DNA from 4 places in the Geodermatophilus sp. URMC 62 genome. Region 4 is predicted to be linked to each of the others. Evidence: riboswitches for the same ligand, from Rfam matches in the RefSeq annotation. Region 4 holds a riboswitch; each other region holds the start of a gene.
What was found. Region 4 has a riboswitch for cyclic di-AMP ahead of ACU616_RS18220 (M23 family metallopeptidase). Riboswitches for the same ligand answer to the same signal wherever they lie in the genome.

Region 1: linked by a shared signal. The riboswitch ahead of ACU616_RS08905 (aggregation-promoting factor C-terminal-like domain-containing protein) and the one ahead of ACU616_RS18220 (M23 family metallopeptidase) in region 4 are both predicted to bind cyclic di-AMP.
Region 2: linked by a shared signal. The riboswitch ahead of ACU616_RS18825 (LysM peptidoglycan-binding domain-containing protein) and the one ahead of ACU616_RS18220 (M23 family metallopeptidase) in region 4 are both predicted to bind cyclic di-AMP.
Region 3: linked by a shared signal. The riboswitch ahead of ACU616_RS06820 (C40 family peptidase) and the one ahead of ACU616_RS18220 (M23 family metallopeptidase) in region 4 are both predicted to bind cyclic di-AMP.

The regions. Positions count from the first base shown of each region.
Region 1 is NZ_JBRFHY010000001.1:1,855,539-1,859,042, forward strand. Features, by position in the region: gene ACU616_RS08900 (EAL domain-containing protein) at 73-1,311, opposite strand; gene ACU616_RS08905 (aggregation-promoting factor C-terminal-like domain-containing protein) at 1,498-2,106, opposite strand; cyclic di-AMP (ydaO/yuaA leader) riboswitch at 2,355-2,512, opposite strand; gene ACU616_RS08910 (VOC family protein) at 2,745-3,170, opposite strand; gene ACU616_RS08915 (TcmI family type II polyketide cyclase) at 3,202-3,504, opposite strand, start outside.
Region 2 is NZ_JBRFHY010000001.1:3,872,069-3,875,572, reverse strand. Features, by position in the region: gene treY (malto-oligosyltrehalose synthase) at 1-1,637, shown strand, start outside; cyclic di-AMP (ydaO/yuaA leader) riboswitch at 1,904-2,069, shown strand; gene ACU616_RS18825 (LysM peptidoglycan-binding domain-containing protein) at 2,075-2,677, shown strand; gene treZ (malto-oligosyltrehalose trehalohydrolase) at 2,790-3,504, shown strand, end outside.
Region 3 is NZ_JBRFHY010000001.1:1,420,491-1,423,994, forward strand. Features, by position in the region: gene ACU616_RS06815 (DUF2568 domain-containing protein) at 45-422, opposite strand; gene ACU616_RS06820 (C40 family peptidase) at 548-1,702, opposite strand; cyclic di-AMP (ydaO/yuaA leader) riboswitch at 1,719-1,852, opposite strand; gene ACU616_RS06825 (hypothetical protein) at 2,041-2,265, shown strand; partial or broken gene ACU616_RS06830 (YhjD/YihY/BrkB family envelope integrity protein) at 2,316-3,134, shown strand; gene ACU616_RS06835 (transglycosylase domain-containing protein) at 3,176-3,504, opposite strand, start outside.
Region 4 is NZ_JBRFHY010000001.1:3,744,138-3,747,641, forward strand. Features, by position in the region: gene ACU616_RS18215 (CapA family protein) at 1-1,049, shown strand, start outside; gene ACU616_RS18220 (M23 family metallopeptidase) at 1,200-1,841, opposite strand; cyclic di-AMP (ydaO/yuaA leader) riboswitch at 2,110-2,270, opposite strand; gene ACU616_RS18225 (hypothetical protein) at 3,143-3,504, shown strand, end outside.

The sequences.
Region 1 (3,504 bases), 1.9 Mb from region 4:
CGACCGCGGCCCACCCTGCCCGAGGACGCGCGCCCCCGGTAGGGCCGGCGGCGCGGGGCGGACGGGTGCCGCTCAGGCGGGGAGGAGTCCGGGGTGCGCGAGGCCGGGCGGCCGGGACCCGGGAACAGCGGGCTTCGGGCCGGCGGGGGCGAGGGCCTCCGGTGGCCCGGGACGGCCGAAGTGCCAGCCCTGCCCGAGGTCGACGCCGAGCCCGAGCAGCGCCGCGGCCTCGTCGGCGGTCTCGATGCCCTCGGCGACCACGGTGACGCCGCAGCCGTGGCCGAAGGTGACCAGCGACTCGACCAGCTTGGTCAGCACGGGGTCGGTGGTCAGGCCGCTGACGATGCTGCGGTCCATCTTGATGACGTCGGGGGCGGTGACCACGATGTGCCGCAGCGAGGAGAACCCGGCGCCGACGTCGTCGATGGCCAGCCGCATGCCCCCGGCGCGGAAGGGCAGCAGCGCGCTGCCGAGGGCGTCGTAGTCCGCGACCGGGTCGTGCTCGGACAGCTCGAGCAGGACCCGGTGCAGCGGCAGGGTGTGCAGCAGCGCGGAGAACTCCGGCGTCAGCAGGGTCTGCGGCGAGACGTTCATCGCCACGTAGCCGTCCACGCGGTCGAGGTGCTCGGCGGCGCGCCGCAGGGCCAGCAGCTCGACCTCGTGGCCGCGGCCGATGCTGTGCGCCTCCTCGAAGACGACGTCGGGGCCCTTGCCCCAGTCGGCGGGGAAGCGGCTGAGCGCCTCGGCGCCCACGCGGTCCCCGGTGGCCAGGTCGACGATCGGCTGCAGGACGACGGTCGGCCCACCGGAGGTGACCAGCGGGTCGAGCCGGCCGTCGATGTCGTCGCGGCGCTGCTGCGCGCGGAGCTCGGGCTCGATGATCACCGAGGCGGCCGACGCGAGGACCTTCATGAGGGCCTCGTCGCGTCGGGTGAGCTCCTTGTCGGAGGTGAACCCGAAGGCGCAGAACGTGCCGTAGAGGCTGCCGTCGGACAGCCGGACCGGCGTCGAGACGTAGCTGCGGATCCGCGGGATGCGCGCCGAGGGCAGCGACATCGCCAGCGGGTACCGCTTCACGTCGTCGATGACGGGGGGCAGGTCCCCGTCGAGGATCTTCTGGCAGAACGACGTCTCCTGGACGACCTTCGCGCCCTCCTGGACGAGGACCGGCACGCGGGTGTCGACCACCTCCAGGTGCTGGGTGGTCCCGTCCATGCGCGTCAGGAACGCCACGGGCATGTGCAGCGACGTCCTCGCCGTGCGCAGCAGGTCGGCGATCCGCTGCTCGGCGTCGGTGCGCTTCCTGGCCATCGTGTGCTCCCGTCCGGAGGGTCCTCCTCTGCATCGACGCAGGGGGCGGACACCTGGAACGGCCGGGAGCCGACCTCACCCGGACCGGTGAGACGGTCCGGCGGGCGCCTCCCGGGAGGGACGGGGGAGACGCCTGCGCCGGGGGCCCGCTCCCGCTGCTGAGAGGGGCCCACGGCGGTCAGGGGATCAGTACCAGTTGTTCGCCTGGTGGAAGTCCCAGGCGGCGCAGGAGCTGCCGTACCGGTTCTCGATGTAGATCAGGCCGGCGTCGATCTGCCGGTAGGGGTCCGACGTCTTGGCGATGCCGGTGCTGGCCCACGTGGAGTCCAGGAACTGCGCGATGCCGTAGGCGGTGCTGGTGGGGTTCTGCGCGTTGGGGTTCCACCCGCTCTCGGCCTCCCAGAGCTTGTCGAGGCAGCCGAACTGGGTGCTGTTCCCGACCTGGCCCGCGGCGTAGTCCTTGTACGCCTGCTCGCCGGTGGCGGCCGGTGCCGGCGCGGGGGCCGGCGCCGGGGCGGGCGCGGGGGCGGGAGCAGGCGCGGGGGCCGGCGCCGGTGCGGGGGCCGGCGCGGGAGCAGCCGCGGGTGCGCCGTCCCGGTTGCCGCCCCACTGCCCCGTGGAGCCGCGGTCGCCCGGGTTCCACTCGTCGGCCTGCGCGACCGCCTGCCCGCCGAAGGCGAGGCCGAGGGTCATGACCCCCGTGGCGGTCAGCAGGAGCAGGGCGCGGCGGCGCGGCGGCGCGGCGGCGGGGGCGTTCTGGGCACAGGTGTGCTCGACAGCGGTGCGTGCGTGCATGGAGACGTCCTCCTGGAGACGCGGTCACCGTCGATCGGTGCCGCGGCGGTCGGGATGGGCTGCGGGCACCACGCCGTGCGCGCGGTGCCCGGGCGGGCAGGGCTCGACAGCCGGGCGTGCGGCAGCGGCCGGACGCGGGGCCCGGCGGACGGCGCCGTACGACGGCTGGTGCGTGCAGGTGGACAGGCGGGAGCGCGATGGTCCCGGACCTGGACGCGCAGGGGCGGTGCCCCAGGCGCGAGTGATCTCCGTTCTCCCCGGGCCGCCTACCAGGTGAGCTGACGGGTTCGGGCTGGGAGTGCCCTACCCGCTCCCGGCGACGGCCGGGAGCGGGACTCACCCCGGTGGTACTGGTGGGTCCCCGGCTCGCGCCCACGGTGTGGACGCGACTCGGCGGCATCCGGCAGGGAGCCCCCGGGACGGGGGCGAGACGCCCGGCCGGACGCCGAAACGCTAAGGACGGGACCGGTCCGTGACAATCTCGTGACCTGAAACGGGTCGGCCCGCGGCGCGACAGGCCGACGCCACGCCCGGGATCGCGCTCGGGACGTCACGCCGCGCGACCACCGGGGGCCGGACGCACGGCGACCGCCGGGACCCAGCGGTCCCGGCGGTCACGGTGCCGGCAGCGTGCGGTGTCAGGCGTTCCAGGGCGGCGCCCCACGCCGGAAGTCGGCGGCGGGGTGCTGGTCGGAGACGAGGCCGACCACGTTGCCGAAGGGGTCGACGACGGCCGCACTGACCACCGGCCCGTGCGGCGTGAGGGGGATGTACTCCTTGGCGCCCATCGAGGCGAGCCGCTCGAGGACGGCGTCGAGGTCGTCCACCCACCAGTTCCCGATCACGCCGCCCGGCTCGAACGCCGCGCTGAACGGGGCGGCGGTGCGGGCGGCGATCGCCAGGCGGGTCCTCTCGTCGAGGTCGAACGCGGCATAGCTCAGCCGCCCGTCGGGTCCGGGCCGGGTGAAGGTGGGCCCCGAGCCCAGGAACTCCGTGTACCAGGCCGTGGCCGCGACCACGTCGTCGGCCCAGTAGGTGAGCGACGCGATCCCGCGCAAGCTCATGGTGAGACCTCTTTTCGGTCGGTCGGCATCGTCAGTCCCCGGGTGTCCAGTCCGGGGCCGTCCAGCGGTGGAACACCCGGGCAACCGAGTCGCGTGGGGTCTGCCACGTCTCCGGGTTGTACGGGCTGACGTAGGGGGCGAGGTCGGCCATCACCTTGGCGAAGGCCGGTCGCATCGACTCGTGGTTCTCCCGCACGGCCGCGGCCTTGACGCGGTCCTGCTCCAGGAGGTGCACGAAGACGTCCTCCATCGAGTACAGCCAGCGGCCGGTGACGCCGGTCTCCGTCGGCAGCCCGCCGGCGTCGGACTCGGCGAACACCCGCGCGATGGCCTC
Region 2 (3,504 bases), 130 kb from region 4:
CCGAGGGCGCCGTCGACGGGCTGCGGATCGACCACCCCGACGGCCTCGCCGACCCCAAGGGCTACCTCGACCGGCTGGCCGAGGGCTCCGGCGGCCGGTGGACCGTGGTCGAGAAGATCCTCGAGCCCGGTGAGGACCTGCCGGAGAGCTGGGCGACGGCGGGCACCACCGGCTACGACGCGCTCGCCGAGGTCGACGACGTGCTGGTCGACCCGGCCGGCGAGGCGGCGCTGACCGCGCTGGACACCGAGCTGTCGGGCCGCGAGGTCGACTACGCGCAGCTGGTGCACGACTGCAAGCGCGAGGTGACCGACGGGATCCTCGGCTCGGAGGTGGCCCGGCTGGTGCGGGTGATCGGCGAGCTGCCCGGCGTCGACCGGGAGCGGCAGACCGAGGCGCTGGCCGAGCTGCTGGCCGGCTTCGGCGTCTACCGCTCCTACCTGCCCGACGGCCGCGAGCACCTCGACGCGGCGGTGGCCGCCGTCCGCGACCGCCGGCCCGACCTGGTCGCCGCCGTGGACGCCCTCTACCCGGTGCTGTCCCAGGCCGGCACCGAGGCGGCCACCCGCTTCGAGCAGACCAGCGGCCCGGTGATGGCCAAGGGCGTCGAGGACAGCGCCTACTACCGCTGGGCGCGGTTCGTGGTGCTCAACGAGGTCGGCGGGGACCCGGCGCGGTTCGGCTCCACGGTCGAGGAGTTCCACGCGGCGCAGGCCCGGCGGGCCGAACGCCGGCCGGAGTCGATGACCACGCTGACCACCCACGACACCAAGCGCAGCGAGGACACCCGCGCCCGGCTCGCCGTCCTCGCCGAGGTGCCCACCGAGTGGGCCGACCTCGTGCGCGGCTGGCTGTCGCGGCACCCGCTGCCCGACCGGCCGCTGGCGCACCTGGTCTGGCAGAACCTGGTGGGCGCGTGGCCGCTGTCGCGCGAGCGGGCGCACGCCTACGCCGAGAAGGCCGCCCGCGAGGCCGGCCTGTCGACGACGTGGACCGACGTCGACGAGGCGTTCGAGGCACAGCTGCACGCCCTGGTGGACGCCGCCTACGACGACCCGGCGACCACCGGCGAGATCGAGGCGTTCGTCGACCGCGTCGGCGCGGCCGGGCGGTCCAACGCGCTGGCGCAGAAGCTGCTGCAGCTGACGATGCCCGGCGTCCCCGACGTCTACCAGGGCACCGAGCTCGAGGACCGCTCGCTGGTCGACCCGGACAACCGCCGTCCGGTCGACTACGACCTGCGCCGGCAGCTGCTGGCCCGGCTCGACGAGGGCTGGGTCCCCGAGGTGGACGACACCGGCGCGGCCAAGCTGCTCGTCGTCTCCCGGGTGCTGCGGCTGCGCCGCGACTCCCCGGAGCTGTTCGCCGGCTACCGCCCGGTGGAGGTCACCGGGTCGGCCGCCGGCCACGTGGTCGCCTTCGACCGGGGCGCCGACGGGGGCGACGGCGCGGTGACCGCGGCGACCCGGCTGCCCGTGGGCCTGGCGGCCACCGGCTGGGGCGGCACGGCGCTGGCCCTCCCGACCGGCGCCTGGCGCGACGTCCTCACCGGCACGCGGGTGGTCTCCGACGCCGACGGCGTCCCGGTCGGCGAGCTGCTCGCCCGGCTGCCGGTGGCCCTGCTGGTCCGCGACTGACGAAGGACCTCACTGCCCCCCACTGCTCGCACGCTCGCGGCGGGCCCTTGCAGTGAGGCCAAGTGCGACACAGCTCACGTCCCCGTCGTCGACGGGGGCGTGAGCTGCGCGGACGTCCGGCGCCGGCCCGGCCGGCGGGCGTGACACGCCTGGGACCCGTGGGGCGCGACGTGCCGCGCCGTGATGTGGCCGTTACCTTTGCCCACGCACCCGGCCGACAGAGAGCCGCGTGCCGGAGCCGGTCCGCCGAACCCCGTCCGCCGGCCTCCGTTCCACTGCACATCCAGGACGGGGGTGGGGGACCCATTCCGGCGCCTGCCACCACGGTCACGGGGACCGGGCAGCGCCTTGGGGTGAGGCCGCACGACGTGTGGCCGGGGCACCGATCGCTCCGAACCCGACAGCTCACCTCGCAGGCGGCGGATCGGAGTCCCCCCATGCGCACGTCCACCTCCCTGCTCCGCCGTGCCGTCCTCACGACCGGCGTGGCCGCTGCCGCGCTCGGCGTGGCCGCCGGTCCCGCCTCGGCCGCCGCCCCCAACGACTGGGACGCCGTCGCCCAGTGCGAGTCCGGCGGCAACTGGAGCATCAACACCGGCAACGGCTACTACGGCGGCCTGCAGTTCAGCCAGAGCACCTGGGCCGCCTTCGGCGGCACGGCCTACGCCGCGCGCGCCGACCTGGCGACCAAGGCGCAGCAGATCGCCGTCGGTGAGAAGACCCTCGACGCCCAGGGCCCGGGCGCCTGGCCCACCTGTGGCAAGGGCCTGAACCCGTCCGCGCCCGAGGCCGGCGCGGCCCCGGCCGCGGCTCCCGCTCCGGCGCCGGCCGCCGCTCCCGCTCCGGCGGAGCGGGAGCCCGTGGCCGCCTCGCGCGCCGACCGGCCGTCGGGTGGCAGCTACACGGTCGCCGCCGGCGACACGCTGTCGACGATCGCCGCGGCCCACGGCACGACCTGGGAGGCCCTGTTCGACCTGAACCAGGGCACGGTCAGCGACGCCGACCAGATCTTCGTCGGCCAGGTCCTGCAGCTCCCCTGACGCCGCGCGGCAGCCGGGGGACGCGCTCCCCCGGCTGCCGCCGCAGCGGTTGGCCCGCCGGTGGGCGGGCACCAACCTCCGGTCACCCCGCACGACCCCTGGAGGCCCCCGCATGTCCGCACCCGTCGAGTTCGCCGTCTGGGCGCCGGTCCCCGAGCGGGTCCGGCTGCAGGTCGACGGAACGGTGCACGAGATGCGCCGGGACGACACCGGCTGGTGGCGCGCCGAGGTCGAGGCCGCACCCGAGGCCGACTACGGCTACCTGCTCGGCGACGACGACACGCCCCGTCCCGACCCGCGCTCGCGCCGCCAGCCCGAGGGCGTGCACGGGCTGTCCCGCCGCTACGACCCGGCCACGTACGCGTGGGGTGACCGCGCCTGGACCGGCCGCCCGCTGGCCGGGGGGGTCGTCTACGAGCTGCACGTCGGCACTTTCACGCCCGAGGGCACCCTCGACGCCGCGATCGGCCGGCTCGACCACCTCGTCGACCTCGGGATCGACTTCGTCGAGCTGCTGCCGGTCAACGGCTTCGACGGCACGCACAACTGGGGCTACGACGGCGTCCTCTGGTACGCGGTGCAGGAGAGCTACGGCGGCCCTGCGGCCTACCAGCGCTTCGTCGACGCCTGCCACCAGCGTGGCCTCGGCGTCGTCCAGGACGTCGTCTACAACCACCTCGGCCCGTCCGGGAACTACCTGCCGCTGTTCATGCCCGTCTTCAGCGAGGGCGGGGCGAACACCTGGGGCAGCTCGGTCAACCTCTCCGGCCCGGACTCCGACGAGGTGCGGCGCTACATCCTGGACAACGCGCTGATGTGGCTGCGCG
Region 3 (3,504 bases), 2.3 Mb from region 4:
CTCGGGCGCCACGGCGGCCTTCGTCCGGGGCCTGCTGCAGCGGGTCAGCGCGCCCGGGCAGCCGCCGCGTCCCTGACCGGCGGCTGCAGGGCCGCCGGGTCGGACAGCAGCGCACCGGCGGCCGAGACCACCGCCAGGACGGCGGCCGGCACGAGCCCGGCGAGGTCGGCCAGGGCGGCGACCGCGCCCCCGAGCACGGCGAGCTTCGTGACGACGAGCAGCGCCCGCGCCCGGACGACGGCACGGGGCGCGGCGAACAGACCCCACAGCACCGCCGCAGCTGCCGGCAGACCCGCTCCGAGGAGCACCCGGAGGGCGGCCGCCTCCGGCACGGTGGCCCCCCACCAGGCCAGGACGCCCAGCGCCGCCATCTCCGAGAGGAGGGCGGCGACCGCTCCCGTCCACGCCCCTGTGCGTCGCATCCCGGCCTTCTGACGTGAGCAGTGCTCTCGTTCGCGAGCAGCGTTCCACACCAGCCGGCCGGGGTCCAGACGCAGCGGAGCCCCGGCTCCCGCGAGGGGCCGGGGCTCCGCCAGCGGTCGCTGCGTCAGGTGAGGCGGCGGGCGCCGGCGTAGCCGCCCATCGCGTCGATGCTGGCCACCTTGACGACGTCGCCGGAGGTGGGGGCGTGCACCATCTGGCCGTTGCCGACGTAGATGCCGACGTGGCTGACCGGGCTGTAGAAGAAGACCAGGTCACCGGGCTGCAGGTCGGCCCGGGAGACCGCGGTGCCCATGCGCGACTGCATGCCGCTGGAGTGCGGGAGGCTGATGCCCGCGGCGCGGAAGGCGTACTGGGTCAGGCCGGAGCAGTCGAAGGAGCCCGGGCCGGCCGCCGCCCACACGTAGGGCTTGCCGCGCTGGGCCATGGCCACCACCGTCGCGGCCGCGCCGCTGCCCCCACCGGACGGCACGGCGGCCGGGGCGCTCGAGGTCGGGGACGACGACGAGGACGAGGAGCCCGAGGACGACGCGGGCGCGCTCCCGGAGGTCGCGGCGGCGCGCTCCTCGTCGCGGCTGGCCCGCTGGGCCTCCTCGGCGGCGTGCGCGGCGGCGGCGGCCTCGAGGGCGGCGCGCTTCTCCTCGGCGCTCAGCCGGGCGAAGTCGGCCTGGTACTCGGCGATCTGCGCCTCGAGGCCGGCCTGCTGGCTGGCGACGTCGTCGTACCGGCGCTGGGCCTCGGCGGCGGCCTCGGCGGCCGCCGTCTGCGCCGCGGTCGCGGTCTCGGTGGCCGTGACGGCCTCGCCGAGCAGGCCGTTCTGGTACCCGGCGACGCCCTGGAGCAGGGTCACCCGGTCGACGAACTCGTCGGCGTCCTGGCTGGTCATGAGGGCCTGCAGCGGGCCCATCGCGTCGCCGGTGTAGGCCGACCGGGCGATCCCGACCACCTGCTCGCGGGCGGTGTCCACCGACGCCTGGGCCTGGGCCAGCGTCGCGGCCGCGGCCTCGGCGGCGGCCTGCTGGGCGGCCAGCCCCTCGCGCGCCTCGTTGAACCGCTCCGTGACGACCTCGAGGTCGTGCCCGCGGGCGGCGACGAGCTCGGCGGCCTCGGCCGCCGTGGTGGGCTCCTCGGCGGCGGCCGGCGCGGGGACGCTCCCCAGACCGAGGCCGATGCCCACGGCGCCGACGAGGGCGAGGACGGCGCGGCGGCGCGACCGGGTGGTCACGGGCAGGCCGGGGACGGACGTGCTCAGGGGCGCCACGGGTCGGCGTCTCTCCTTCTCCTCCCAGGCCGCCTACCGGGTTAGCTGACGGGTTCGGGCGTGGAGTCGCCCGGCGCGCGCGGACCGCGCACGCTTCACCCCGGGACTGCGTTGGGTCCCCGGCCCGGTCCCCCTCGGGGAGGACCGGCTCGACGGCGTCCACGGGGTGTCACCCAGGTAGGTGACGGAACGCCCCGTTGGACGTACACAGCGTAAGGGTGTAACCGGCTCGTGACAATGAGTACTTTCCCGTCGTCCCGCTCACACCCGACCGGTGGGTCGCCGCCCGGTTCCGGCACACCCGTTTGGGAGGGTGCCGGGACGAGCACGAGTCGGGCATGTCCTCCTCCACGCGCTCGCGCCTCGCCCGGCCGCTCGTCGTGCTCGCCCTCCTCGGCTCGCTGGTCGCCTGCGGCGACAACACCGACTTCTCCCGGGGGCCCACCAACTGCGACTCCAGCGGGGAGGACGCGAGCAACCCCAACGACGCCAGCTGCCAGGAGACCGGCGAGAACCCGGGCAACGACGCGCCGACCACCGACGACGCCAACCCCGGCGGCTGAGCGCTGCCCCGGACCGTCGGCGGGCGCGCGACCGCCCGGGTCGTGAGCCGGTGAGCCGGGGACGGAGGTGGACGGCGGCCGGGCCGGGCGCCGCGACGCGCGCGCTCCTGGCCGGCGCCCGGCGCCTGCTGCGCGGCCGCGATCTCGCCCTCATCGCCGCCGGGCTGACCTTCTACGCGGGCATCGCGGTCGTGCCGCTGCTGCTGGTGGCCGTGCGGCTCACCGCGCTGGCCACCTCGCCCGCCGAGGTGCGCGCGCTCGTCGGCCGGCTGACCGAGCTGCTGCCGGCCGAGCTGGGCGCGCCCGGCGCGGTCGAGCGGCTGGCCTCCGCCGGGGTCCGGCTGGACCTGCTCGGCTTCGTCCTGGCGCTGGTGCCCCTCTCCTTCTACGGCGAGGGCCTGCGCCGCGCCCTGCTGCGCTTCAGCCGGCAGCGGGACACCGACACCCTCACCGGCTGGCGCGGACGGCTGCTCACGCTGCCGCTGGTCGTCGTGACGCCCGTGCTGCTGTACCCGCTGCTGCTGGCCGCCCGCTTCATGGCCGACCTGGCCCAGCAGGACGGCGTGGGCCCGGCGGTCGGCCGTTTCTTCGTCGGCTACTACTCGGTGCTGTTCGTCCTCACCGTGCCCCTCGCCTGGGGCTTCGGCGTGGTCGCCGCCGGCCGGCACCGCCGGCGCGCGGTGGCGTGCGGCGCCCTGTTCACCGCGGCGTGCCTGTCGGGGTTCCTGCAGGGGTTCGTGGTGTTCCTGTCGCTGCCCCTGGACCTCGGGGCGCCCTTCGGCGGCCTCGTCGCCGTGGGCGCGGTGGTGGCCGTCGGCCTCTGGATGTTCCTGCTGCACCTGGTGCTGCTGGCCGGGTGGCTGCTCACCCAGTCCCTCGACGAGCTCCTGGGCCGGCGGCAGCAGGAGGACTACCCCGACGGGAAGCCCGGCGCGAACCCCGGCGGCAGCCCGGGCACGGGCAGCTCCGGCCCCGGCAGCGCCGGTGCCACCGGCGGCTCGGGCGCCGGTTCCGGTGCCGGCTCGGGGGCCGGTTCGGGGGCCGGTTCCGGTGCCGGTGGCGGCGGCTCGGGGGCCGGCGCGGGCTCCGGGGCCGGCGCCTCGGGCGCGGGGGCGGGCGGCGGCGGCTCGGGCGCCGAGGACGTCTCCGGCGCGGGCCGGGGGTCCGGCGCGGGGGCGGCCGGGGGTTCGGGAGCCGGCTCGACGTAGGCGCTGCCGTTGCTCACCAGGATCGACACCT
Region 4 (3,504 bases):
GTGCCACCTTGCCCGGCTCGACCACCCCCACCCCGACCCAGCCGGCGTCGGTCACGGTGGTGGCCACCGGCGACGTGCTCATCCACCAGGGCGGCGCGCTCGTGAACGGAGCGGCTGCAGCCGGGCGGGCGCAGGGCATTGGCTATGACTTCAGCGGTGTGTTCACCGACGTGGCCCCGGTGATCGGTGCCGCGGACCTGGCGATCTGCCACCTGGAGACCCCGCTGGCCCCACCGGAGGGCCCGTTCGAGGGCTATCCCACCTTCGATGTGCAACCGCAGATCACCGACGCCCTGGCCGGTGCTGGCTATGACACCTGCTCCACGGCGTCGAACCATTCGATGGACGCCGGCTTTCCTGGGCTGGTGCGCACCCTCGACGTCCTCGACGCCACCGGCATCGGCCACACCGGCACGTTCCGCACCGAACAGGACAGCCAGACGCCGCATCTCATCGACATCGGCGGGGTGAAGGTCGCCCACATCGCCTGGACCTACGGGCTCAATGGCATCCCGGAGCCCGCCGGGCAGCCGTGGGCGGTCAACGACTTCGACCCGGCAGTGCCACGGGTCGACGGGATCCTCGCCGATGCCGCTCGCGCCCGCGCCGCTGGCGCCGACGTGGTCATCGCCAGCGTGCATTGCTGCACCGAATACACCACCGACCCCACCACAGCCCAGGTCGCGATCGCCCAGGCGCTGCTGGCCTCACCCGATGTCGATCTGGTGCTAGGCCACCACGCCCACGTAGTGCAGCCCTTTGAGCAGGTCAACGGCAAGTGGGTGGCCTACGGGCTGGGCAACCACATCGCCGAACAAGACCTCCTGGTCACCTATGACTCGGTGATCGCCCGCTTCACCTTCACCCGTGGCCCGGACGGCCACTACGCCGTCGGGACCGCTGAGGCGATCCCTACCCACATCCAACCTCAGGGCGACGGCCTGACCGTGGTACCCACCGGACCGGGCGACCCCTCCTACGAGCGGGGCAGTGAGGTCCTCACCCGCCGCGGCGGCGCCGACGCCGGCCTGATTATCACCAACCGGTGAGCAGGGGGCCGGTCAGACACCCGCGCGGCGGTCCCCGCGCGCGGAACATCAGGCGATGAGCAGGTGGCAGGCACGGGCCGTGTCGCAGGTCGGCTCCGCCGCCGGCGAGATGACCCGTGCCCACCCTTCCATCCTTAGTTCAGCGGCGGCTCACATGCTTACGCCGCGCGCACGCAGCCAGGCGGCCGGGTCGATGGCGCCGGGGTCGTGGATCTCAAAGTGCAGGTGCGGGCCACTGGAGTCACCGCGGTTGCCGACCGTGGCGATCTGCTGGCCGGCGGCGACGTGCTCACCGACGTTGACCAGCCAGGTGTCGATGTGCCCGTACCAGGCGACCGAGCCGTCATCGTTGTTGACGTAGACCACCTGGCCGAAGCCCTTGGGGTCGCGGGGACCGGCAGCGGTGACCGTACCCGCCGCGGCGGAGTACACCGGGGTGCCGATCGGGGCGGCGAGGTCGATGCCGTTGTGGGCACCGGAGCTGAAGCCCTGGGTCAGGCCACACGCCGGGCAGGGATGGGCGTAGTGCCCGGCGGGAACGCTGGCCGGTGCCGGTGCCGGGGCCGGAGCCGGTGCCGGAGCGGGTGCCGGGGCCTCGGTGCCCGACCAGCCGCCGCGGCCCCAAGGCTCATCGGCCTGGGCGACCGACTGTCCCGCGAGGGCGAACGCGACGGCGAAGGCGCCGACCGCCGCCGTGCGGCGGAATGCTGATCCCTGCGGACGGAGGCCCGGGACCGTCGCGGTTCCGTCGTGCTGGTCGGAGCCGGTGGAGTGCTGAGGAATCCAGAGCATGACGAAGGGAACTCCTGACGATGATGGGTTCGCTGGGCGCCGCCGTCTGCTCAGCGGTCATCCGTGGGCTGTGGCGCGAGGCCTGGTACGGGCAGCCGGAGCCGATTCGGGCACGGGGCCCGCCGTAGGGGCGCGCCAACGGCCAGTCGAATCCGGATGCGGACGCGCGGCGACTGCGCCGACCCGAGCACGCGGGTGGAAGGCGCGGCACGTCCGAGGTGTGAAGTGGCGCGGGGCGGGCCCGAGGGGCGCACCCGGCGGCGGCTCTCCGTTCTCCCTGGGCCGCCTACCGGGTCAGCTGACGGGTTCGGGCGGGGATGCGCCCTACCCGCCCCCGAGTGGGGCTCGGGGAGCGGGACTCACCCCAGAGGTGCGGTGGGTCCCCGGCTCGCACCCGCGTGTGCGGGTGCGACTCGGCGGCATCCGGCGCGGTTCCCCCGGGTGGAGGAGGTGACGGCCGGCCGGACGCAGACACCGTAAGGGCGTTACGGATTCGTGACAATCATCCGGGGGCCAGTTCAGCAGGAATCTGTGGCTTCGCCTCGGGTGGCGGGTGAGCCCCGGCGGGTTTCCGGGAGCCGCCCGCTCCCCGGCACTGTGGCTCTTCAGGCATCGGAGCCTTTTCATGCATTAGGCGAGGTCACCGACCTGATCGGCGCAAGTCGGCAGCTGCCCACTGCCCACGGCCGCGGTGGAGGCAACGACCAGGACGGGGACGAGCGCCCCAGCGACTGCCGATCTCGTGCATGGTTAGCCGGACGCGTTGCCCGTGACGAACGGGGCAGGGTCGTGGTGTGTGCAGGACGCTGGCTCGTGCCGCCGCGGTCGCTAATCGTCGAGTGACCGGACTGTCCCGCAGGTCCTCGCGGAGCTGGTGGCCCCGAGCTGGGCCGCGCTGGCAGGCGCGCCAGGACGCGCGCCTGGCCGATCGGCCACGCCGGCGGGTGATCGGGGCCAGTGCCCGGCACCGGCTGGTGTTCATCGACCGGTTGGGAGTTCGGCGCGGCGGCACCAGCCCTGGCGCGTGCGCCGATAGGGTTTCCCTAGCTGTTGTGGACGTCGTCGTCGGGCTTGGTCGTCTGCCGGGCGGAGGAGCGCATGCAGCGGAATGGAGATGCCTGGAGCGGCTAAGGCCGCCGGGGTGCTCTTCCTCGAGCGGTCCGTCCTCGTCGGCGGGTTGGTGCCTTGGACGTGGGAGTCGTATGCGCAAGCTGGTCGTCCCGATCCCCGTTGGGCTGTTGCTGTTGGCCACAGGCTGTACCGGCGGTGTCGCCGATTCCGCCGAGCAGCGGGCTGAGTCGGTGACCTCGGCGCCGGACTCCGCCTTGACGCTGGTGGCCGACGCCGATCCGGTGGCCTCGGCGGTCTCGGTCAGCCGGGCGCTGTTCGACCGGTCGACGGTCGCGGTCGTGGCCCGCGACGGCGACGACGCCGCGGCGCTGCTCGGCTCCGCGGCGGCCGTGGGCCTGGGCGTGCCGCTACTGGTGCAGCCGGCCGGCGGCGGCGCCGGTGAGGTGGTCGGCGCCGAACTGGACCGTCTGGGCACCACCGTGGTCCTCGTCGTGGGCGAGACCGGAGCCGCGGCGACGTCGTTTCCGGAGGGCGGCCGGGAGGTCGTTGCCGTTGCCGCCGACAGCGCGGCGGTCGAGGCGGCCACCGGGCT